One region of the Acidovorax sp. KKS102 genome, then DNA from elsewhere that is predicted to be linked to it. Evidence: predicted binding sites of a transcription regulator. Region 1 holds the regulator's gene; the other holds the start of a gene.

Region 1 (5,567 bases):
ACAGACGGGCGGGACCATTGTCGGCTTCATCGTCGGGGTCATCGTGGGCCTGGGCGCGGCGCTGGCCGTGGCCGTGTACGTGACCAAGGTGCCGGTGCCGTTCCTGAACAAGGGCAACGGCCGAGGCGCAGACATGGACGCTGCGGAGTCCCAGAAGAACAAGAACTGGGACCCGAACTCGCCGCTGTATGGCAAGAACCCGGCCCGCCCTGCGGCGCCTCCGGTGGCCGCAGCTGCGTCAGCTCCTGCATCGGCACCGGCGCCTGAGGTGCGCGCCGCCGCATCGGCCGCCAAGCCTGCCGCGAGCAAGCCAGACGCGAAAGCCGAGGCCAAGGCAGAGAGCAAGCCGGGCGCAGACCCGCTGGGCGATCTGGCCGTGGCCAAGGCAGCCGCCAAGGGCAGCGTGGACCCGTTTGACTACTTTGTGCAGGCTGGTGCCTTCCGCACCCAGGCCGACGCCGACGCCCAGCGCGCCAAGCTGGCCATGCTGGGCTGGGAGGCCCGCGTGAGCGAGCGTGAGCAAAATGGCCGGGCGGTGTTCCGGGTGCGCATCGGCCCCTTCACCAAGCGGGACGATGCCGAGGTGCTCAAAGAGAAACTCGACGGCGCCGGGCTGGAATCGGCGCTCGTGCGCGTGCAGCGCTGAAGCGCTTGCAAAAGCGGCGCCACCGCCAGGGCTGAACTTTTTGTAAAGGGATGTCTCACATCCCGCATACCTGAACCAGGAGAGTCTTTGTCATGAAACGCCGTGAGTTTTCTTTGTCCGCCGCCTCGGCGGTTGCCGCTTCTGCCCTGACGCTGCCAGTGGCCAACCCCGCCATGGCGCAAGCCCGCCAGTTCAAGGAGGGCAAGGACTTCAAGCGGCTGGACAAGCCCGTCGCCCCGGATGCCCCGGCCGGCAAGGTCGATGTGATCGAGTTCTTCTGGTACAGCTGCCCCCACTGCAACGCCTTCGAGCCCACACTGGACGCTTGGGTCAAGGCCGCGCCCAAGGACCTCTCCATCCGCCGCGTGCCTGTGGCGTTCAACGCCAGCTTCGTGCCCCAGCAAAAGCTGTACTACACGCTCGAAGGCATGGGCAAGCTCGAAGCCCTGCATGCCAAGGTCTTCCGCGCCATCCACGTGGAAAAGGCCAAGCTCGCCAAGGACGACGAAATCCTGGCCTGGGTGACCCAGCAGGGCGTGGACGTGGCCAAGTTCAAGGAGGTCTACGGCTCCTTCAGCGTCGCCAACCAGGTGCGTCGTGCCTCGCAGCTGCAGGATGCGTACGGTGTCGAAGGCGTGCCATCCATGGGTGTGGCGGGCAAGTACTACACCGACGGCACGATGGCCGGCAGCATGCAGACCGTGCTGCAGGTGGTCGAATACCTGGCCGCCACAGCGCGCAAAGCCTGACCAGTGGCCGACCCTGTCGGCAAGCTGTCCCAAAGGCCCGCGGATGCGGGCTTTTTTTCGGGGTAGGTACCATCGGGTGGCTACAATCATTGCAAGATTCGTGCCCTATGACCCACCGCCTACTCCCCCTCCTTGTGCTCGCAGCCCTGTCCGGCCTTGCGGGCATGGCACATGCCGAAAAGGCAGACCGTGCCAAGCCCATGAACATCGAGGCCGACGCCCTGCGCCACGATGAACTCAAGCAGACCAGCGTGTTCTCGGGCCGCGTGGTGATGACCAAAGGCACCATCGTGCTGCGCGGCGCGCGGCTGGATGTGCGCCAGGACGCCGACGGCTACCAGTACGGCGTGGTCACGGCCGAGGCGGGCAAACGGGCGTTCTTCCGCCAGAAGCGCGACACCGTGGCCGGAGCGCCGGACGAGTTCATCGAAGGCGAAAGCGAAGTCATCGAATACGACGGCAAGGCCGACAACGTGCGCTTCATCACCCGCGCCGAACTGCGCCGCTACCGTGGGTCGGTGCTCAACGACGAGATCACCGGCGCCGTGATCGTTTACAACAACCTCACCGACGTGTTCACCGTCGATGGCCAGAAGGCGCCTGCGTCTTCGGCTGCGGCCGGCGACGCCCCCACGTCTGGCGGCCGCGTGCGCGCCGTGCTGGCACCCAAGGACCCGCCGCCCGGTACGGCAGCCCCCGCCAAGGCGCCCGAGTCGCCCGCTCCGGCGCTGCGCCCCAGCAACACTCTTGGCGGCGGCGCCAAGTGAGCGGGCCCGTGGTGAGTACCGGTCCCGAGACCCCAGCGACCCCTGCGAACAGCCGCCTGGGGCCCGATTCGCACTCGGGCAGCCGCCTGGAGGTGCAGCACCTGGCCAAGTCCTATGGCAGCCGCAAGGTCGTCAAGGACGTGTCCCTGGAGGTGCAAAAAGGCGAAGTCGTGGGCCTGCTGGGCCCTAATGGCGCGGGCAAGACCACATCGTTCTACATGATCGTGGGCCTGGTGCGCAGCGATGCGGGTGACATCCGCATCGACGGCCAGTCCGTGGCCCACATGCCCATCCATCGCCGGTCGCGCCTGGGGCTGTCGTACCTGCCGCAAGAAGCCTCCATCTTCCGCAAGCTCACCGTCGAAGAAAACGTGCGCGCCGTGCTGGAACTGCAGCGCGCCGACGACGGCCAGCCGCTGTCGCGTGATGCCATCGAAGAGCGCCTTACGGCCCTGCTGCAAGAGCTGCGCGTGGACCACCTGAGGGCCTCACCCGCACTGGCGCTGTCCGGTGGCGAGCGCCGCCGCGTCGAGATCGCCCGCGCCCTGGCCACCCAGCCGCGTTTCATCCTGCTGGACGAGCCTTTTGCCGGCATCGACCCCATCGCAGTGATCGAGATCCAGCGCATCATCGGCTTCCTGAAGGCGCGCGGCATTGGTGTGCTCATCACCGACCACAACGTGCGCGAGACGCTGGGCATCTGCGACCACGCCTTCATCATCAGCGACGGCCGCGTGCTGGCGCAGGGCACGCCGTCCGAGATCGTGGACAACGCCGAAGTACGCCGCGTGTACCTGGGCGAGCATTTCCGCATGTGATGAAGCCTGGACTGTCGCTGCGCGTCTCGCAGCACCTTGCACTGACCCCCCAGCTCCAGCAGTCCATCCGGCTGCTGCAGTTGTCCACGCTCGAACTGTCGCAGGAAGTCGAGCAGATGCTCGACGAAAACCCGTTCCTCGAACGCAGTGTCGACGAAGCCCCGCGCGAGGAATTTGGCCTGGAAGCCGCCGATACGCCCGCGCAGGCCGACGACTACAGCGCAGATGATGCTATGTTTTCAGGAGCTGCTGGCGCAAGCAGTACTGGCGCTGACAGCCAAAACGACGCTGAAATCTCCGGGGGGGGCTCGGACGAGCCCGACTGGAGCGGCGACGGCACCGTCGAGATGGCGCCCAACGATGCCGAGTGGGGCGGCGACGCCCCAGCGCGCACCCGCAACGACGCGGAAGGCGACGAGGCCGATGCCACCGAGCTGGCCCGATCGCACGAGTCGCTGACGGCCTTTTTGCACCGCCAGGCGCTGTCGCTGCGCCTGTCCGAAGTAGACATGGCCGCGCTGCGTTTTCTCATCGAATCGCTGAACGACGACGGCTACCTCGAAGAGCCGCTGGAAGAACTCGCCATCAGCCTCGCCGGGCCCGACGACCTGGAACAGATCGAAGAACTGGTGCACCGCTTCACCGTGGCCCAGCGCCTGCTGCAAAGCCTGGAGCCCACTGGCGTGGGGGCGCGCAACCTGGCCGAATGCCTGACGCTGCAGCTCACGGCGCTGGCTGCCGATGAGGACAGCAGTGCTGACCCCGACACGGTGCAGACCGCTCTGCGCATCTGCCAGCAGCCGCTGGAGATGCTGGCGCGCCGGGACATCCGCCGCCTGACGCAGCTGTGCAGCGAAGGCGGCGTGGCTGGAGAAGAGCGCACCCGCGCTGCCATGGCACTCATCGCCCGCCTGGAACCACGCCCGGGCCGCAAGTTTGCCGACGTGGAGCGCAACATCATCGTGCCCGACGTCATCGTACGCAAAGCCGGTCGCGCCAATGGCAGCGGCCAGCAGAGCTTCATCGTGCAGCTCAACCCCGACGTGATGCCCCGCCTGCGCGTGCACGACATCTACGCAGGCGCCCTGCGCGGCCACAAGGGCGGCGAAGGCCACCAGGGCATGCAGCAGCGCCTGCAGGAGGCGCGCTGGTTCATCAAGAACATCCAGCAGCGTTTTGACACCATCCTGCGCGTGTCGCGCGCCATCGTCGAGCGGCAAAAGAACTTCTTCACCCACGGTGAACTGGCCATGCGCCCGCTGGTGCTGCGCGACATTGCCGACGAACTGGGCCTGCACGAGTCCACCATCAGCCGCGTCACCACCGCCAAGTACATGGCCACGCCTATCGGCACCTACGAGCTGAAGTATTTCTTTGGCTCGGGCCTGGGCACCGAAACGGGCGGCAATGCGTCGAGCACGGCGGTGCGCGCACTGATCAAGCAGTTCGTGTCGGCGGAGAACCCCGCCAAGCCGCTGTCCGACAGCCAGATCGCCGAGATGCTCAAGGAGCAGGGCATCGAATGCGCCCGCCGCACCGTGGCCAAGTACCGCGAGGCGCTCAAGATCGCGCCAGCGAATCTGCGCAAAGCGTTGTAGCCGCCTCGGCAGGTGGCGCACTGCCCGCCTGCGCCGCCGTAGTCTTTTCTGTTGTTTCCGTATTACCCACCGCAGCCCACCATGGCCCGCATCGTCTTTGACCTCCCCGCGCACTTCGGCTTTGCCACCGAGCTGCAGATCTACATCAGCCATGTGAACCAGGGCGGACACCTGGACAACGCGCAGCTGCTCAGCCTGGTGTCCGAAGCGCGGGTGCGCTTCTTTCAGTCGCTGGGCTACCCAGAGGCCGATGTGGGCGGCCTTTCCATCGTGGTGGGCGACATAGTGGCGCAGTACAAGTCCGAAGGTTTCCACGGCGAAACCATGCGGGTGGAAATGGCCCCGGCGGACTTCAACCGCTACGGCTTCGACCTGGTGTTCTGCATGACCGAAAAGGCCTCAGGCCGCGAAGTGGCGCGCGGCAAGATCGGTATCGTCTTCATCGGCAAGGCCAGCCGCAAGGTCGCACCCATCCCCGACTCCATCCGCCGGCTGCTGCTGGCCCGCGCGGGGGAGCCCGGTTCCCCCGCCGAGCACTAGCGCGTATCCTCCCCATCGACATGAACCAACTCCAACTTTTTCTCCCTTGCGCCGCAGGCGTCGAGGGCTTTCTGGCCGACGAGGTACATGGCATCACCGGTCTCACGGGGCAAGACCTGCTGGTGGGCCGGGGTGGTGTGCTGCTGCGCGCCTCGTGGCGCCAGGCCATGCAGCTCAACCTGCACAGCCGCTTGGCCCAGCGCGTACTGGTGCAATTGGCCCACCGCCCATACCGGTCTGAGAACGACCTCTACAACATGGCCAGCGATGTGGCCTGGGAGATCTGGTTCACCACGCGCCAGACCTTCAAGGTCGAAGTGACGGCCCAGCACAGCCCGCTGCAGAGCCTGAACTTCGCGGGCCTCAAGGTGAAAGACGCCGTGGCCGACCGCTTCCGCCACAAGAGCGGCGTGCGCCCCGATGTGAACACCCAGTGGCCCGACGTGCGC
Region 2 (5,567 bases), 2.0 Mb from region 1:
GCAGGCCGCCGCTTCACTGCACATGAGCCAGTCCGCCGCCACGCAGGCGCTGGCAGAGATGGAGCGCATCCTGGGCGTGCGCCTCTTCGAGCGCCATGCGCGGGGCATCCGGCCCACGCTGGCGGGCCAGACGCTGGTAGACACAGCCCGCGGAGTGCTCGCCGCGCTGGAGGAAGCGGCAGAGTCGCTGGCCGCCATCCGGCGCGGCGCTGCCGCTGCACTGCGCCTGGGCGCCACCCCCGCGGCCACGCAGGCCATCCTGTCGCCCTTGCTCGCAGAGTTCTACAAAACCCAGCCCCGGGTGCACATCGACGTCCAGGAGGACTCAAGCCAACGGCTGCTGCCGCTCTTGCTCAACGGCGGGCTCGACGCGGTGTTCTGCCGCGAGCCGGTGCTGCTGCCAGCGTCGTACGTTTTCAAGCCGCTGCAGCCCGATGAGCCGGTGATCATGGCCAGCACCCGCCATCCCCTGGCCAAGCGCCGGGGCATCGCGCTCTCGGCGCTCAAGGATTCACGCTGGGTGCTGCCCACCGCCACCATCGCCGTGCGCGAGATCTTCGAGCGTGAAGTGCTGGCGGCCCTGCCCGATGCGCTGCAGTTCCCGGTGTCGACCGTCTCGCTCCCCGTGTTCGCCAGCCTGCTGAACCAGCCCGATGCCGTGGCGCTGGTCCCCCAGAGCATTGCGCCCGTGCTGCCGTCGGGCGCGCAGCTGTGCCAGCTGGATGTGCAGCTGAGCAGCCCCCTCCCCCCGTTGGGCGTGGTGCACCGGCGCGAGCAAATACCCGCCATGCTGATCCGGATGCTCAAAAACTGGCGCAACAAGTAGCGCGATGGCCAAGCCCCACACATGCCGTGCCGTTACCTACCGTCGCAGGCAGGGCTGCGCAGCTCTGCCATCACTACGCATTTGATAGCAAATATCACCCAACCATCAAGCGGTAGCGGCCATTTTTATGCCAACAATCTGCTTGACGGGCTATCATGTACCCACCAGGGGCAGGCTGCGCCCCGCAGCGAGGACACCGCTATGACCGAGCACACCGCTCCCCCACCCACCTACGACGATGTGGCCGCTGCCGCGCACCGGCTCAAGGGCATGGCGCACCGCACGCCCGTGCTGCGCTCCAGCACTGCCGACGAGCGGCTGGGCGCGCAGCTGTTCTTCAAGTGCGAGAACCTGCAGCGCACCGGCGCTTTCAAGTTCCGGGGCGCGTTCAACACCCTGGCCCAGTTCACCGACGAGCAGCGCGAACGCGGTGTGCTCGCCTTCTCGGCGGGCAACCACGCGCAGGCCATTGCACTGTCCGCCCGGCTGCTGGACATGCCTGCCGCCATCGTCATGCCCGAGGACGCCCCCGCCTCCAAGATGGCTGCCACGCGCGACTATGGCGCCCAGGTCGTCACCTACAACCGCTACACCGAAGACCGCGAGGCCATCAGCCGCCGCCTGGCGCTGGAGCGCGGCATGACGCTGGTGCCCCCGTTCGACCACCCCCATGTCATCGCCGGTCAAGGCACGGCGGCCAAAGAGCTTTTTGAAGAAGTGCCCGACCTGGACTACTTGTTCGTCTGCGTCGGCGGCGGTGGCCTGCTGGCCGGCAGCCTGCTCGCCGCCGAGGCCCTGGCGCCGCAATGCCGGGTGGTGGGTGTGGAGCCCGCAGCGGGCAACGACGGCCAGCAGTCGTTCAAAGCCGGGCATGTGGTGCAGATCCCCACGCCCCACACCATTGCCGACGGCGCACAAACCCAGGCGCTGGGCCAGCTCACCTTCCCCATCATCCAGCGCCTGGCCGACGACATGGTCACCGCCACCGACGAGCAACTGGTCGAGTCCCTGCGCTTTTTTGCCGAGCGTATGAAGATCGTGGTTGAGCCCACAGGCGCCCTGGCCTTCGCTGGGGCCCAGCACGGCAACGTGGACATCCATGGCGCGCGCGTCGGCGTCCTCATCAGCGGCGGCAACGTCGATCTGTCGCGGCTGGCACGGTTTCTGGCAGACTAGCCCCCACTTTTTCAATCACCGCGCGGCAGAGCGCGCCTGTGTTTCAGCGCAAAGGCCTCTGCCCTTCTCCTTTCAGGTTCCCCATGAGCAACGTCACCGTCATCACCCCCCCCCTCGTCCAGCACAAGCTCACGCTGATGCGCAAGAAAGACGCCAGCACCAACAGCTTTCGCCGCCTGCTGGGCGAGCTGTCCACGCTGATGGCGTATGAAGTAACCCGCGACATGCCGCTGCAGGATGTGCAGATCGAAACCCCGCTGGAGACCATGACCGGCAAGATGATTGACGGCAAGAAGCTGGTGCTGGTCTCCATCCTGCGGGCGGGCAACGGCTTTCTGGACGGCATGCTCAACGTGGTGCCCGGCGCCCGCGTGGGCCACATCGGCCTGTACCGCGACCCGGCCACGCTGCAGCCCGTGGAGTACTACTTCAAGATGCCGTCCGAGATGGACGAGCGCGACATCATCGTGGTGGACCCGATGCTGGCCACCGGCAACTCGGCCGCAGCCTGCGTGGACCGCCTCAAGAAGCTCAACCCCCGCTCCATCAAGTTCGTCTGCCTGCTGGCCGCCCCTGAAGGCGTGGCCACGCTGCAAAAGGCCCACCCCGACGTGCCGATCTTCACCGCCGCCATCGACCGCGAGCTGAACGACCACGGCTACATCCTGCCGGGCCTGGGCGATGCGGGCGACCGCATTTTTGGCACCAAATAAGCGCACAGCGTTAGCGCCCATGCACCAGCCACCGCAGGGCTTGTCGCCCAGCGGTGGCTTTTTTTCGTCACCGGGCCTCTCTGCGTTACGTAACAGCCCATTGCGGGCCCTACCCTGGTGGGGTGCCGCAGGCGGATTTTCGGAAGCTCTGCACGCACGCACCATTTTTTTACCAACTGGTGGCTTTCCTCTGGCAGACTTGCCGCTGGTTTGCAGTTACACAGCCACCGATTGGCGCGCTCCTTGCTTGGTAGCAGCACACCCAACCTCCTTGTTTGCTTGTCTGAAGGAACCCCACCATGACCACTCGCCGCATCTTCACCGGACGCCTGCTCTGCACCTCCATGGCCCTCTCGGCTGCCATGGCGATGGCGCCCTCTTTGGCCTTCGCGCAGTCCAAGCTCAAGGTCGCGGCGATCTACACGGTGCCTTTTGAACAGCAATGGGTCAGCCGCATCCACAAGGCCCTCAAGGCCGCCGAAGCACGCGGCGAGATCGAATACAAGGCCAGCGAAAACGTGAGCAACGCCGACTACGAGCGCGTAATGCGCGAGTACGCCACCGGCGGCAACCAGCTCATCGTGGGCGAGGCCTTTGCGGTAGAAGCCGCCGCCCGCAAGGTGGCCAAGGACTTCCCCAAGACATCATTCCTGCTCGGCTCCTCCGGCAAACCGCAGGCGCCCAATTTCAGCGTGTTCGACAACTACATCCAGGAGCCCGCCTACCTCAGCGGCATGGTGGCTGGCGGCATGACCAAGACCAACAAGATCGGCATGGTGGGCGGCTTCCCCATACCCGAAGTCAACCGCCTGATGCACGCCTTCATGGCGGGCGCCAAGGAGGCCAACCCCAAGGTCGAGTTCACCATCACCTTCATCAACAGCTGGTTTGACCCGCCAAAAGCCAAGGAAGCCACCTTTGCCATGATCGACAAGGGCGCCGACGTGCTCTACGCCGAGCGCTTTGGGGTGAGCGATGCCGCCAAAGAAAAAGGCAAGCTCGCTATCGGCAACGTGATCAACACCCAAGAGCAGTACCCCGACACCGTGGTGGCCTCGGCCCTGTGGCACATGGAGCCCAGCATCGACCGCGCACTCAAGCTGGTCAAGGAAGGCAAGTTCACCGCCGAGGACTACGGCCCGTATTCGATGATGAAGCACAAGGGCTCTGAACTCGCGCCCCTGGGCACGTTCGAGAAGAAGGTGCCTGCCGACATCGTCGCCAAGGTCAAGGCCAAGGAGGCCGACATCCTGGCCGGCAAGTTCACCGTGAAGGTGGATGACAGCCAGCCCAAATCGACGGCCAAGTGAGCACGGCGGGCGGCGGGCGCCCTGCCCGCTTGCCCGTTCCTTTGCGTGAACAGGCCACCCTCACAACGCGGTGGCCTGTTTGTTGGACGCCTCCGCAATGAACCGCTGACAAGGCCCTCATGACCTCACTCCCCGCCGCAAAAGCCTCGCTGGCTACCCGTTGTTCACGTCTTATGGGCGCTGTGGCACTGGCCGCCATGGTCTCAGGCTGCGCTGCCCCCGCGCCCGGCAAGACGGCAGTACGGATGGACGATACGCCCCGCATCGCCGTCATCTCCGCCTTTGCGCCCGAGCTAACCGTGCTGCTGCCCCAGGTGCAGCAACCCGCCAAGCACAGCATCAACGGCGTGGAGTTCACCACCGGCACGCTGGAGGGCAAACCTGTCGTGGTGTTCCTCTCCGGCATCAGTATGACCAACGCGGCCATGAACACCCAGCTGGTGCTGGATCGCTTCAACGTGAGCCACGTGGTCTTCAGCGGCATTGCGGGCGGCGTCAACCCCAGCCTGCACATTGGCGATGTCACGGTGCCTGCGCAGTGGGGCCAGTACATGGAATGGCTGATGGCGCGCGAAGACCAACCCGGCCAATACAGCGCCCCCGCCTGGATGAAAAGCGAGCTGACGATGCCCGCCTTCGGCATGATGCACCCGCGCCCCGTCGAAGTGCGCTCGGCCGCCCAGCCACAGCTCTCGAAAAAATTCTGGTTTGAAGCCGACCCCAAGATGTTGGCCACCGCCCGCAGCCTGCAGAACGTGGGCCTGGAGCATTGTCTGGCCGCCACCTGCCTCAAGCAGCGCCCGCAACTGGTGGTGGGCGGCAACGGCGTGTCGGGCCAGGCCTTTGTAGACAACAAGGCCTTCCGCGAATACGCCTTCAAGACTTTCGAGGCCAACGTGCTCGACATGGAAACCGCCGCCACCGCCATGGTGGCGCACAGCAACGGCGTTCCCTACATCGCCTTCCGGTCGCTGAGCGATCTGGCGGGAGGTGGCGAGGGCGAGAACGAAATGGGCACCTTCATGGGCCTGGCAGCCGCCAACTCGGCCAAGGTGTTGCGTGCGTTTTTAGCGGCCTGGAAATAGATGGACTCCCCCACCGACCCTGTCCTGCGCCTTTCGGGCATCACCAAGCGCTTCGGCAAGCTCGTCGCCAACGACGCCATCAGCCTGACCTTGGCACGCGGCGAAGTGCTGGCCCTGCTGGGCGAAAACGGAGCGGGCAAGTCCACGCTGATGTCCATCTTGTTCGGGCACTACGTGGCGGATGAAGGCAGCATAGAAGTCTTTGGCCAGCCCCTGGCGCCCGGCCAGCCGCGCGCGGCGCTGTCGGCGGGCATTGGCATGGTGCACCAGCACTTCACGCTGGCCGACAACCTCACGGTGCTGGACAACGTGCTACTGGGCACCGAGCCGCTGTGGCAGCCCTTCTCGCGCCGCAGCGAGGCGCGCACCAAGCTGCTGGCGGTGTCGCAGCAATTTGGTCTGCCCGTCAGCCCCGATGCGAAGGTCGGCAGCCTCTCGGTGGGCGAACGCCAGCGCG

Evidence for each region. The regulator sigma-54, encoded in region 1, starts transcription at its own class of promoters, with help from an activator protein. The targets are predictions, from matches to a motif close to TGGCANGNAANCTGCTTT.
Region 2: the regulator sigma-54 is predicted to act here: its motif matches at 2,948-2,965, upstream of C380_RS12840 (BMP family protein).

The regions. Positions count from the first base shown of each region.
Region 1 covers NC_018708.1:4,832,718-4,838,284, reverse strand. The annotation lists gene C380_RS22250 (SPOR domain-containing protein) at 1-646, shown strand, start outside; gene C380_RS22245 (thiol:disulfide interchange protein DsbA/DsbL) at 739-1,395, shown strand; gene lptA (lipopolysaccharide transport periplasmic protein LptA) at 1,503-2,162, shown strand; gene lptB (LPS export ABC transporter ATP-binding protein) at 2,219-2,980, shown strand; gene C380_RS22230 (RNA polymerase factor sigma-54) at 2,980-4,578, shown strand; gene C380_RS22225 (thioesterase family protein) at 4,660-5,118, shown strand; gene C380_RS22220 (class I SAM-dependent RNA methyltransferase) at 5,139-5,567, shown strand, end outside.
Region 2 covers NC_018708.1:2,796,780-2,802,346, forward strand. The annotation lists gene C380_RS12825 (LysR family transcriptional regulator) at 1-826, shown strand, start outside; gene C380_RS12830 (threo-3-hydroxy-L-aspartate ammonia-lyase) at 1,028-2,002, shown strand; gene upp (uracil phosphoribosyltransferase) at 2,086-2,715, shown strand; gene C380_RS12840 (BMP family protein) at 3,015-4,025, shown strand; gene C380_RS12845 (5'-methylthioadenosine/S-adenosylhomocysteine nucleosidase) at 4,199-5,110, shown strand; gene C380_RS12850 (ABC transporter ATP-binding protein) at 5,111-5,567, shown strand, end outside.